One region of the Streptomyces sp. NPDC015345 genome, then DNA from elsewhere that is predicted to be linked to it. Evidence: predicted binding sites of a transcription regulator. Region 1 holds the regulator's gene; the other holds the start of a gene.
What was found. The regulator HspR, encoded in region 1, represses chaperone genes until heat shock. The targets are predictions, from matches to a motif close to TTGAGNNNNNNNNNCTCAA.
Positions count from the first base shown of each region.

Region 2: the regulator HspR is predicted to act here: its motif matches at 3,286-3,304, upstream of lon (endopeptidase La).

Region 1 covers NZ_JBIBTX010000005.1:293,648-300,222, reverse strand. The annotation lists gene dnaK (molecular chaperone DnaK) at 1-992, shown strand, start outside; gene grpE (nucleotide exchange factor GrpE) at 992-1,699, shown strand; gene dnaJ (molecular chaperone DnaJ) at 1,745-2,935, shown strand; gene ACF062_RS22645 (heat shock protein transcriptional repressor HspR) at 2,939-3,394, shown strand; gene ACF062_RS22640 (hypothetical protein) at 3,517-4,035, shown strand; partial or broken gene ACF062_RS22635 (LuxR C-terminal-related transcriptional regulator) at 4,057-4,734, opposite strand; gene ACF062_RS22630 (helix-turn-helix transcriptional regulator) at 4,932-5,921, opposite strand; gene ACF062_RS22625 (hypothetical protein) at 6,035-6,229, shown strand; gene ACF062_RS22620 (hypothetical protein) at 6,226-6,575, shown strand, end outside.
Region 2 covers NZ_JBIBTX010000003.1:199,427-206,001, forward strand. The annotation lists gene ACF062_RS13210 (lysozyme) at 1-750, shown strand, start outside; gene lon (endopeptidase La) at 825-3,263, opposite strand; gene ACF062_RS13220 (methyltransferase) at 3,453-4,517, shown strand; gene ACF062_RS13225 (rhomboid-like protein) at 4,462-5,391, opposite strand; gene ACF062_RS13230 (spermidine synthase) at 5,573-6,271, shown strand; gene ACF062_RS13235 (response regulator transcription factor) at 6,337-6,575, shown strand, end outside.

The DNA of each region.
Region 1 (6,575 bases):
ACAACGTCATCAAGGACGCGGGCATCCAGCTCTCCGAGATCGACCACGTCGTTCTCGTCGGTGGCTCCACCCGCATGCCGGCCGTCGCCGAGCTCGTCAAGGAGCTGACCGGCGGCAAGGACGCCAACAAGGGTGTGAACCCGGACGAGGTCGTCGCCATCGGCGCCTCGCTCCAGGCCGGTGTCCTCAAGGGTGAGGTCAAGGACGTCCTGCTCCTCGACGTGACCCCGCTGTCGCTTGGTATCGAGACCAAGGGCGGCATCATGACGAAGCTCATCGAGCGCAACACGACCATCCCGACCAAGCGCTCCGAGATCTTCACGACGGCCGAGGACAACCAGCCGTCGGTCCAGATCCAGGTCTACCAGGGCGAGCGCGAGATCGCGGCGTACAACAAGAAGCTCGGCATGTTCGAGCTGACGGGCCTGCCGCCGGCCCCGCGCGGTGTCCCGCAGATCGAGGTCTCCTTCGACATCGACGCCAACGGCATCATGCACGTGACCGCGAAGGACCTCGGCACGGGCAAGGAGCAGAAGATGACCGTCACCGGCGGCTCCTCGCTGCCGAAGGACGAGGTCGACCGCATGCGCCAGGAGGCCGAGCAGTACGCGGACGAGGACCACAAGCGCCGCGAGGCCGCCGAGTCCCGCAACCAGGGCGAGCAGCTCGTCTACCAGACGGAGAAGTTCCTCAAGGACAACGAGGACAAGGTCCCGGGCGAGGTCAAGACCGAGGTCGAGGAAGCCGTCAATGAGCTGAAGGAGAAGCTCAAGGGCGAGGACACGGCCGAGATCCGCACCGCCACCGAGAAGGTCGCCGCCGTCTCGCAGAAGCTGGGCCAGGCCATGTACGCCGACGCCCAGGGCGCGCAGGCGGCCGGTGCCGAGGGCGCGGCCCCCGGCGCCGACCAGGCCAAGGAGGACGACGGAGTCGTCGACGCCGAGATCGTCGACGACGAGAAGCCCGGTGACGCGAAGGGCGGCGCTGTCTGATGACCGAGGAGACCCCGGGTTTCGGCGAGAGCGCCGAGAAGCCTGACGTCCCCTCTGGCGCCACCCCTGACGACGCGGCGCCGAAGGCCGCCGAGCCCTCCTCCGAGGAGGGCCCGGCGGCCCCGGCCGGGGACGCGGAAAGCAAGACGTCCGCCCAGGACGTGGGCCTGACCGCACAGCTGGATCAGGTGCGCACCGCGCTCAGCGAGCGCACGGCGGACCTCCAGCGGCTGCAGGCCGAGTACCAGAACTACCGCCGCCGGGTGGAGCGGGACAAGGTGACGGTGAAGGAGATCGCCTCGGCGAACCTCCTCTCCGAGCTCCTCCCGACCCTCGACGACATCGGCCGCGCCCGTGAACACGGCGAACTGGTCGGCGGCTTCAAGTCGGTGGCCGAGGCGCTGGAGACCGTCGTCGCCAAGATGGGCCTCCAGCAGTTCGGCAAGGAGGGCGAGCCCTTCGACCCGACGATCCACGAGGCCCTGATGCACAGCTACGCACCGGACGTCACCGAGACGACGTGCGTCGCGATCCTGCAGCCGGGGTATCGCATCGGCGAGCGCACCATCCGCCCCGCGCGGGTGGCCGTCGCCGAACCGCAGCCCGGCGCGCAGACGGTCAAGGGCGACGAGTCCTCGGCCGAGGCCGACTCCCCCTCCGCCGATGAGGCGAAGGACAAGGAGACCGGTGGCCCGGACGAGGGCTGACGTCAGCAACGCATCTGTCGTACGTAGGAAGGAGGGACGTCGGGGATGAGCACCAAGGACTTCATCGAGAAGGACTACTACAAGGTCCTCGGCGTCCCCAAGGACGCCACCGAAGCCGAGATCAAGAAGGCGTACCGGAAGCTCGCCCGCGAGAACCACCCGGACGCCAACAAGGGCAACGCCAAGGCGGAGGAGCGCTTCAAGGAGATCTCCGAGGCGAACGACATCCTCGGTGACCCCAAGAAGCGCAAGGAGTACGACGAAGCGCGTGCTCTCTTCGGCAACGGCGGATTCCGGTCGGGTCCCGGAGCCGGCGGCAGTTCGTTCAACTTCGACCTGGGCGACCTCTTCGGAGGCGCCCAGGGCGGGGGCGGAGCGGCCGGCGGCGGCTTCGGGGGCGGTCTCGGTGACGTCTTCGGGGGCCTGTTCAACCGCGGCGGCGCGGGTGCCGGTACAGGCACGCGTACGCAGCCGAGGCGCGGCCAGGACATCGAGTCCGAGGTCACGCTGAGCTTCACGGAGGCGGTGGACGGCGCGACGGTGCCGTTGCGCATGTCCTCCCAGGCCGCCTGCAAGGCCTGTTCCGGCACCGGCGACAAGAACGGCACGCCGCGGGTGTGCCCGACCTGTGTCGGCACGGGACAGGTCTCACGGGGCGGCGGCGGCGGTTTCTCGCTGACCGATCCGTGCGTGGACTGCAAGGGCCGGGGCCTGATCGCCCAGGACCCGTGCGAGGTCTGCCACGGCTCGGGGCGCGCGAAGTCGTCCCGCACCATGCAGGTGCGGATCCCGGCGGGGGTCAGCGACGGCCAGCGGATCAGGCTCCGCGGCAAGGGCGCCCCCGGTGAGCGGGGCGGTCCGGCCGGCGACCTGTACGTGGTCGTGCACGTCGACGCCCACCCGGTCTTCGGCCGCAAGGGCGACAACCTCACGGTCACGGTGCCGGTGACGTACCCCGAGGCGGTGCTCGGCGGTGAGGTCAAGGTCCCGACGCTGGGCGGGCCTCCCGTCACCCTGAAGCTGCCGCCGGGCACGCCCAACGGCCGCACCATGCGGGCCCGCGGCAAGGGCGCCGTCCGCAAGGACGGTACGCGGGGCGACCTGCTGGTGACGGTGGAGGTGTCGGTCCCGACCTCCCTGTCGGACCCGGCGAAGGAAGCACTGGAGTCCTACCGCAAGGCGACTGCGGGCGTCGACCCGCGGGCAGAACTGTTCCAGGCCGCGAAGGGAGCGTGACCCATGGATAGGGTCGGCCGTCGTCGCAATCCGTATCAACTCACCGACGATACGCCGGTGTACGTCATCTCGGTGGCCGCCCAGCTGAGCGGCCTCCACCCGCAGACCCTGCGCCAGTACGACCGCTTGGGCCTGGTCTCCCCGGACCGCACCGCGGGCCGGGGCCGCCGCTACTCCGCGCGCGACATCGAACTGCTGCGCACCGTGCAGCAGTTGTCGCAGGAGGAGGGCATCAACCTCGCCGGCATCAAGCGCATCATCGAGCTGGAGAACCAGGTCGCGGCGCTCCAGTCGCGGGTCGCGGAGCTCTCCGCGGCCGTGGAGGGAGCGGCCGCCGCCATGCAGCAGCGGGAAGCGGCGGTGCACGCCTCGTACCGTCGCGACCTCGTCCCGTACCAGGACGTGCAGCAGGCGAGCGCGCTGGTGGTCTGGCGGCCGAAGAGAACGACGGAGCAGTAGCGACCGCCCTCATTCATGACGCACGACTCATGACGCCGACTCATGGCGTACGCGGGGCCGGGAGGGGAACCTCCCGGCCCCTTCGCGCGTTGCGGTGGGCGACTTGAGGGAAGTGGGATGCCATGGCCATGGTGGGGCTGTTCTGGATCGCCGAGGGCGATGTGTACGTGGGCGCGAAACCGTCCGGTCTGGCGGCCGGCGTGCGCCTGACCCCGGAGGGCGTACTGGCCCTCGGTGACAAGCAGTCAGGGATGTGGCCCTGGGAGGACGTACACGCCCTGGCGGTCGACGGCGCCCCCGTGAGGACGCTGAAGCGGCAGGTGGGCGCCCTGGTGGACATGGCCCTGACGGTCGGCCTCGGCGGTGGCGACACGGCGCCGACGGTGACGGTGCGGCTCGCCGACGCGCGGGGCGCCGAGCATGAACTGACCGCTTACACCGCCGCGGCGACGGGCTACTCCGCCACGGAGTACGACCTCTCGCGCGACCTCCTCGCCCGCCTCACCCAGGGCGCGGGCACCCTCCTGACGACACTGGCGGCGATGGCGGAGTGGGGGCGCGGCCGGGAAGGGGGGACGCCGAGGACGGCGGAGCGGGAGGCGTTGCTGAGGGAGTGGACCGGGGCGGGGGCCGACGGGTGAGGCGCCGGCCGGCCGTGCCTGTCACTGCTCCCGGTCGAGGATGCCCGACTGCCCGATGAGGAAGCCGAGTTGGGCCCGGCTCTCGCTGCCCAGGGTGGCGGCGAGCTTGGCGATGTGGACGCGGGCCGTGCGGATGTTCATGCCGAGGCGGTCGGCGATCTCGGCGTCCGTGAGGCCTTCGACGAGCAGGCCCGCGATGGCGCGCTGACGCGGGGTGATGCCGCCCTCGGAGACCTGCGGGGCGGCCTGCGGCCACATGGGCGTGGCCAGGCGCCACAGCCGCCAGAAGGTGGTGGCGAAGTACTCCACGAGGGCCGGGTGGCGCAGCTCAAGGGCGACGGTGCGGTCCTTGCTCGCCGGGATGAAGGCCACGGTCCGGTCGAAGACGAAGAGGCGGTCGGTGACCTCGTCCAGGGTGCGGGCCTCGGCGTCGCCGTCGAGCTGCTCGAAGTAGGCGAGCACGGGCAGGGAATGGCGCGTCGTGTGCTGGTAGAGGGTCCGCATCCGGCAGCCCCGGCTGAGGACCGCCTGGTCGCGCGGGAAGGCCTCGGCCAGGGTCTCGGGCGGGCGGGTGCCGCCGGGCTGGATGGCGAGGAACTCCTCCGTGACGTCGTCCATGGCGCGGTCGATGGCCGCGTTGATCCGGTCGAGGCCGTCGAGGACGGTGATGGCGGGGGCGGTGGGGATCCGGCCGGTGCGGAGGGCGCGCGGGTGTGCGGCTGAACCTGTCTCGCGGAGTTCCTCCACTCCCTGTGGCACGTGCTCCGTGTTCATATGTGCTCCCTCCCGCTCGGTTGAAGCGCCGCGATTCTATGCAGAGGACGCGGGGGAGGAGTGCGGGGCTCTGATTGAAGTGTCCACTTCCGTACAGAGACGCCCCGGGGTTGCCTCGAGGGCTACTGGGGGCGCTCCTTGTCGAGGATTCCCGACTGGGCGATGAGGTAGCCGAGCTGGGCGCGGCTGCCGCTGCCGAGGGCGGCGGCGATCTTGGCGATGTGGGCACGGCAGGTGCGGACGTTCATGCCGAGGCGGCGCGCGATGGCCTCGTCGACGTGGCCCTCGATGAGGAGCCTGGCGATGGAGCGCTGGACGCCGGTGATTCCGTCGGTGGAGGGTGCGTACGGCACCTCGTCGAGCAGCGGCGTCGCTCTGCTCCACTGGTGCTCGAAAACCTTGGCGAGGTACTCGACGATGCCGGGATGGCGCAGTTCCAGGGCGACTTGGCGGTCCTCCCTGGCGGGGATGAGCGCGACCGTGCGATCGAAGATCATCAGTCGGTCGATCAGCTCTTCCAGGGTCCTGATGTGCACGTTGCCCTTGGCCATGCGCGCCGCGTACGCGAGAGTGCCCTGACTGTGCCGGACGGTGTGCTGGTAGAGAGTGCGCATGGTGATGCCGCGTTCGAGTACGGTCTGGCCGCGCTGTAGCGCCACGGTGAGGGAGTCCTCGCTGCGGCCGCCGCCCGGCTGGGCGGTGAGTATCTCGAAGCGGCATTCGGACGTGGCTCGTTCGATCGCGGCGTCGATGTGCTCGACGTCCTCCAGCACGGTGATCGAGTGCGCTGTCGGCTCGGTCCGGGCCGTGATGGCCATAAATGGCTCGAAGAGGTCGGTGAGCTGCACGGCGAGTCGCCGCCGGTCCTGAATCTCCCGTTCGATGGGGTTGATCCGCTGGGCGAGCGCGGCGGACGGGGAGATCGGGCGGAACCAGGCGCCGTCGTCCGGGTCCGGGCGCAACAGGCTCGACTCCAGGAGGCAGGGCGCGTTCTCGGCCTCGGACCGTGCCAGACGGCCGTTGCTCAGTGCGCTGGCGTAAAGCCTCGCACCCTCGTCACAAAGTGGGGTCGCGGGGTGAGGATGTGTCGGTTTGGCGTCTCTTGTGAGCAAATCTCCACCCCCCAGGGTCCTGAACGTGCAGGAACATGATGCATCGACCCTGTGGCTTTGACGTGCTCGATTGAGACATCGTCTTGTTGAGCCGGGGGAGAGGAACCTACCAAGTGAGGACGAAGCCGACCATGTTTAAGCGCATGCTTCGCTCGGTGCTTGTCACCACCTTCTCCGTCGGGCTGGCCCTGGGCGCGGTGACCACTCTGGATCTCTCCTGGAACAGCGTGCCGGCCGGCGGATCGGCGACAGCCGCTCCCCAGTCGGACCTGTCATGGAATGTCCTGCCGAAGGGTGGCGAGGCATGAGCACCCCTCCTGACGACCGGACCTTCCGCCGGGAGATGGCCACCGCCTACCGCTCCGGTTGGCACTTCATCGACCTCGTGACCGCGATCCCCCACCGCGGTGACTCGTTGATGGTGACCCTGCTCGGTGAGCCGATCGTCGTCACCCGTGACGACGAGGAGGAGATCCGGGCCTACCGGTGCCTTCGGCGGCCGCGAGGCGCGCCGCAGCCCGTGCGGTGCGCCGTTCGGTACGGGATGGTCTTCGTCAATCTCGACCGGCGCGACCACCAGCTCGTCGGAGAGCATGAACAGCAGGACCCGGGCGCGATGGCGGGCGCCCCGGACAACGCCACAGCCACCCCCCG
Region 2 (6,575 bases), on a different contig from region 1:
CTCCTCCTGACGCTCCCCACGGCGGCCCAGGCGGACGACGTCCCCCCGCGCGGCTCCGCCCGCCTCGGCCAGGGCGTCATCGAACACGACGGCCAGGGCGGTCTGCCCACCGGCGGCGGCGCCACCCAGACCGAGGGCGTCGACGTCAGCAGCCACCAGGGCAACGTCGCCTGGTCCACGCTCTGGAACAGCGGCGTGAAGTGGGCCTACGTGAAGGCCACCGAGGGCACGTACTACGAGAACCCCTACTTCGCCCAGCAGTACAACGGTTCGTACAACGTGGGCATGATCCGCGGCGCGTACCACTTCGCGACGCCCGACACCGCGAGCGGCGCCGCCCAGGCCAACTACTTCGTGGACAACGGCGGCGGCTGGTCCCGCGACGGCAGGACGCTCCCCGGCGCGCTGGACATCGAGTGGAACCCGTACGGGGCGGCCTGCTTCGGCAAGACGCAGTCCGGCATGGTCAGCTGGATCCGGGACTTCTTGAACACGTACAAGGCGCGCACGGGCCGCGACGCCGTGATCTACACCGCCACCAGCTGGTGGAAGCAGTGCACCGGCAACTACGGCGGCTTCGGCGCCAGCAACCCGCTGTGGATCGCCCGCTACAACACCAGTCCGGGCGAACTCCCCGCCGGCTGGGGCTTCCACACCATGTGGCAGTACACCTCCTCCGGGCCGACGGTCGGTGACCACAACAAGTTCAACGGCGCCTACGACAGGGTCCAGGCGCTCGCCAACGGCTGAGCCCACGAAAGCCCATGCCCGGGCACGCGAACGGCGGCCGCCCCGTGGACCGGGACGGCCGCCGTTCCCCCGCGCTACGCCGCGACCGGCACCTTCACCTCGCCCACCGTGGCTTCGGTGAGGGCCAGTTCGAGCACCTGGCGCACATCGGTCACCGCGTGCACGTCGAGCTTCTCCAGGACCTCGGCCGGGACGTCGTCGAGGTCCGGCTCGTTCCGCTTCGGGATGATCACCGTGGTGATGCCGGCGCGGTGCGCGGCCAGCAGCTTCTGCTTGACGCCGCCGATCGGCAGCACCCGGCCGGTGAGCGAGACCTCACCGGTCATGGCCACGTCGGTGCGGACCAGCCGGCCGCTGAGCAGCGAGGCGAGGGCCGTCGTCATCGTGACGCCCGCGCTCGGCCCGTCCTTCGGCACCGCGCCCGCCGGGAAGTGGATGTGCACGCCCCGGTCCTTCAGGTCGGCGACCGGCAGCTCCAGTTCGGCTCCGTGCGAGCGCAGGAAGCTCAGCGCGATCTGCGCCGACTCCTTCATCACGTCGCCGAGCTGGCCGGTGAGCGTGAGCCCCGAGGCCCCGGTCTCCGGGTCGGCGAGGGACGCCTCCACGAACAGCACGTCGCCACCCGCCCCGGTGACCGCGAGCCCGGTGGCCACACCCGGCACCGCCGTGCGGCGCTCGGCCGGGTCCTGGGCGGACTCGGGCACGTGGTGCGGCCGCCCGATCAGGTCGCGCAGATCCTCGTCCGTGACGGTGAAGGGCAGCTCGCGCTCGCCCAGTTCGTGCTGGGCCGCCACCTTGCGCAGCAGCCGCGCCACCGAGCGCTCCAGGTTGCGTACGCCCGCTTCGCGCGTGTACTCCCCCGCCAGCTTGCGCAGCGCGCTCTCGTCGAGGGTCACCTCATCCTTCTCCAGGCCCGCCCGGTCCAGCTGGCGCGGGAGCAGGTGGTCGCGGGCGATGACGATCTTCTCGTCCTCGGTGTAGCCGTCGAGACGGACCAGCTCCATGCGGTCGAGCAGGGCCTCCGGGATGGCTTCGAGGACGTTGGCCGTCGCCAGGAAGACGACGTCGCTCAGGTCCAGCTCCACCTCCAGGTAGTGGTCCCGGAAGGTGTGGTTCTGCGCCGGGTCGAGGACTTCGAGGAGGGCGGCGGCCGGGTCGCCCCGGAAGTCCGAGCCCACCTTGTCGATCTCGTCGAGGAGCACGACCGGGTTCATGGATCCGGCCTCCTTGACGGCCCGCACGATCCGGCCGGGCAGCGCGCCCACGTACGTACGGCGGTGGCCGCGGATCTCCGCCTCGTCGCGTACGCCGCCGAGCGCGACCCGCACGAACTTGCGGCCCATGGCGTGCGCGACGGACTCGCCGAGCGAGGTCTTGCCGACGCCGGGCGGACCGACGAGGGCCAGCACGGCGCCGCCGCGGCGCCCGCCGACGACCCCGAGGCCGCGGTCGGCGCGGCGCTTGCGCACCGCCAGGTACTCGGTGATGCGCTCCTTCACGTCCTGGAGCCCGGCGTGCTCGGCGTCGAGGATCTCCTGGGCGCCCTTGATGTCGTACGCGTCCTCGGTGCGCTCGTTCCAGGGCAGTTCCAGGACGGTGTCGAGCCACGTCCTGATCCACGAGCCCTCGGGCGACTGGTCGCTGGCGCGCTCCAGCTTGTCGACCTCCTTGAGAGCGGCCTCGCGGACCTTCTCGGGCAGGTCGGCGGCCTCGACGCGGGCCCGGTAGTCGTCGGACTCCTCGGCCGAGTCCTTGCTGTCGCCGTTGAGCTCGCGCAGCTCCTTGCGTACGGCGTCCAGCTGGCGCCGCAGCAGGAATTCGCGCTGCTGCTTGTCGACGCCCTCCTGGACGTCCTTGGCGATCGTCTCGGCGACGTCCTGCTCGGCGAGGTGCTCGCGCAGCTGGGCGGTGGCGAGCTTGAGGCGGGCGACGGCGTCCTCGGTCTCCAGGAGTTCGATCTTCTGCTGGACGGTGAGGAAGGGTGAGTAGCCGGAGTTGTCGGCGAGCGCGGAGACATCGTCGATCTGCGTGACACGGTCGACGACCTGCCAGGCGCCGCGCTTCTTCAGCCAGCTGGTGGCGAGCGCCTTGTACTCCTTGACCAGCTCGGTGACGGCGCCGGGGAGGGGTTCGGGGACGGAGTCGTCGAGCTTCTGGCCCTCGACCCACAGGGCGCCGCCGGGCCCGGTCGTACCGGCGCCGATGCGCACGCGGCTCCGGCCCCGGATGAGGGCGCCGGGGTCGCCGTCGGAGAGCCGTCCGACCTGCTCGACGGTGCCGAGGACGCCCGTCGCGGCGTACGTGCCGTCGATGCGCGGAACAAGCAGCACCTTCGGCTTGCTGTCGCCCTCGGAGCGGGCCGCGGCCTGGGCGGCCTCCACCGCGGCGCGCACCTCGGCGTCGGAGAGGTCGAACGGGACCACCATGCCGGGCAGGACCACCTCGTCGTCGAGCGGCAGCACAGGCAGAGTGAGCGTTGTGTTCGAGCTGTACGAGGTGGACTCAGTAGCCATGATCTCCCTTTCGGCATTCAAGTTGAGCTGTACCGACTCAATGCTCATGAGCGCCACAATGTTCCCCAAGCGTTGTTCGCTCTCAGCGATCAGGGCGCCACCCAGCGCCCCCGCCCGGATCGCCCTCTGTACGGACCGGCGTTCCCTCGGGACCGTGGAGGCTTCCGACACTCACGGAGGAGATCCACGGTGGACACACCCGACCTCACCGGGCAGCTCATGGAGCACGCGCTCGGGCACCTGTTCTCCGCCGCGCTGCGTACGGCGGCCCGCTGCCGCGTCGCCGACCACCTGGCGGCCGGGCCGCGCACCGCCGAGGAGCTGGCGGGGCTGACCGAGACCCACGCCGGGCATCTGCGCCGCGTCCTGCGCTATCTCGCCACGCGTGACGTCTTCCGCGAGGACGAGGCGGGCGCCTTCCACCTCACGCCGCTCGCGGAACCGCTGCGCACGGACGTGCCGCACTCGCAGCACGCGGCGGTCGTGATGCTGACCGACGAGGCGTTCCAGCGGACTTCGGCGGGCCTGGAGGAGACGGTGCGCAAGGAGGGGCCGTCCTTCGAGCGGACCTTCGGGCAGCCGTTCTTCGCGTATCTGGCCGGGGACCCGCGGCTGCGGGAGCTGTTCGACGCCGGCATGACGTCGCTCTCGGGGCCGATCGACGCGGCGGTCGCCGGGACGTACCCCTTTCCCGAGCAGGGCACGGTGGTGGACGTCGGCGGCGGGCGCGGCAACCTCCTGAGGACGCTGCTGCGCGGGCGGCCCGGCCTGACCGGGGTCCTCTTCGACCAGACCCCGGCGATCAGCACGCACCTGCTGAGCGGGGACGAGGCCGTGCGGGGCCGCTGGAGCGCCGAGTCCGGGGACTTCTTCACCGAGGTCCCCAAGGGCGGTGACCTCTACGTCCTCAAGCACGTCCTGCACGACTGGCCGGACGACGCCTGTCTGCGGATCCTGCGCAACTGCCGGGCGGCGATGGCGCCCGGCGCCCGCCTCCTGATCGTCGAAGCGGTGCTGCCCGAGGGCAACGATCCGCACCCCGGCAAGACGCTGGACGTCGCCATGGCGGCGATCGTGGACGGCCGGGAGCGGACGGAGGCCGAGTTCACCGCGCTGCTCTCGGCGGCGGGGTTCACGCTGGCCCGGATCGTGCCGACGGCGGCGTGGCCTTCCGTACTGGAGGCGGTGCCCGCCGGGCTCAGCGGCGGCGCGGGGCCGGCCGCGCGGGAGTCAGGAACGGACGGCCGCGCCTGAGCAGGGGCCAGGTGCAGACGCCGACCGCGAGCGCGAGCAGGTGCCCCCAGTCCGTCATGGGGTCGGTGAACGCGATCAGGTCCTCCACGAGCATCCAGCCGAAGCCGGCGAGGACGGCCCACCGCAGCCACGGCGTGAGCAGTCCCGCGAGGGCGCCGACGCTGGCGGCCACGCCGAAGCTGATCCCGTAGTCGAGGCGGTGCAGCGAGCTGCCCGGCAGATGGCCCGCGAGGACGGACAGACCGACCGGGACCTCCGTCGCGAGGGTGGCGACGACGTGCCCGAGGAGGAAGACCCCGGCCGTGCGCAGGCCGCCGATGCGGCGCTCCAGCGCGGTGAGGACCAGCAGGAAGGCGATGGCGTACGGCGAGGTGATGCCGCCCGCGATCCACAGGGCGCTGGCGACCAGGACCAGGAGGGGGTTGTGCGCGAGGTGGGCGACATCAGTGCTCGAGCCGCGCAGCAACGCGTCGACCAGCTCCGGGTCGGCGTAGCGCCCGAGCAACGAGGTGGCGGTGAGAACGAGCGCGTACCCGAAGGTGAAGGGCGTACGACGCGGGCCGGGCATCAGCCGCCAGAGGCGCGGCCGGGGGCGTGTGACGGCGGGCACGCCGACCGACGCGGTGGCCGCGGCGGCGGTGACAGAGGGCACAGGCCCGCCGACAATCGGCGCGGCGGCCTTGGCAGCAGGCGGGGAGGCCTTGGCAGCGGGCGGGGAGGCGGTGACAGCGGGCCCGGCCGCGGCCCGGGGGTGCGGGTCCGGTTGCCGGGGGATCGCGTTCAGGGCGGGCGGCTCCCGGTCCCCCGGCGCGCGGGCGACGTCGGTGGTGCCGGTGGTGCCGGCGGTGCCCAGGGGCTCGACGCTCTGGTTCACGGGTGAGGCGCTCCTTCCGTCCCGCCCTACCCTCTGCCCATTTTTCGAGTGCTGTCCATTGACCGGCGCCACGTGGGACGCGATTCACAGCAACCTCAGGGGTCACTTCCGCGTCACCGGCGGCCTCCCGAGCCGCCGAAAAGCCGCCCGCGCCCCGCCCCGCCGCTTCTACGCTGTGCCCATGCGCACCCACACCACCGCCCCCGTCGTCCTCGACCGGCGCGAGGGCCCGTACGGCGAGGTAGTACTGCGGCGCCACGGTGAGCTGCTCCAGATCATCGCCAACGGCTGCTTCCTGATGGACACCTCCGACGGCCGCTCCGAGCGGCTGCTCGTCGACGCGGCGCGGGACTTTCTCGACGGCCGTCCGGAACCCGCCGTGCTGATCGGCGGCCTCGGCGTCGGCTTCTCCCTCGCGCACGCCGCCGCCGACCCCCGCTGGGGCCGCATCACCGTGGTCGAGCGCGAGGCCGCCATCATCGACTGGCACCGGTCGGGACCGCTCGCCGAGCTGTCCGCCGCCGCGCTCGCGGATCCGCGTACGCGAATTCTTCACACCGACCTCGTCACCTACATCAACGGTGCGGCGGAACCGCTCTCCGGCACCCCGGAGACGTACGACGCACTCTGTCTGGACATCGACAACGGACCCGACTGGACGGTGACGGAGGGCAACAACTCCCTTTACTCACCTGCCGGTCTGGCCGCCTGCAAAGCCCGTCTCACCCCCGGCGGAGTGCTCGCCGTGTGGTCCGCCAAGCCCTCGTCCGCTTTCGACGACGCTCTACGGAATGCCGGATTCCATCAGGTACGCACCGAAGAGATCGCCGTTGCCCGAGGCGTCCCCGACGTCGTGCATCTCGGCGTAAGGGCTGCGTAGCCGAGGTGCCTTCGCGACCCGTACCCTGCTGACCGAACACAAGCGATCAGTGTCAGGGGCGGGCGATGGAGCAGACACACACCTCCCACAACGGCGCGACGGCGGCGACACCCGGCGCCCAGCGCCGGGTCCTGGTGGTCGAGGACGACCCGACGATCGTCGACGCCATCGCCGCCCGGCTGCGTGCCGAGGGTTTTGTTGTGCAAACGGCCGGGGACGGCCCTTCGGCGGTCGACACGGCCCAGGCCTGGCAGCCCGACCTGCTCATCCTCGACATCATGCTGCCGGGCTTCGACGGCCTGGA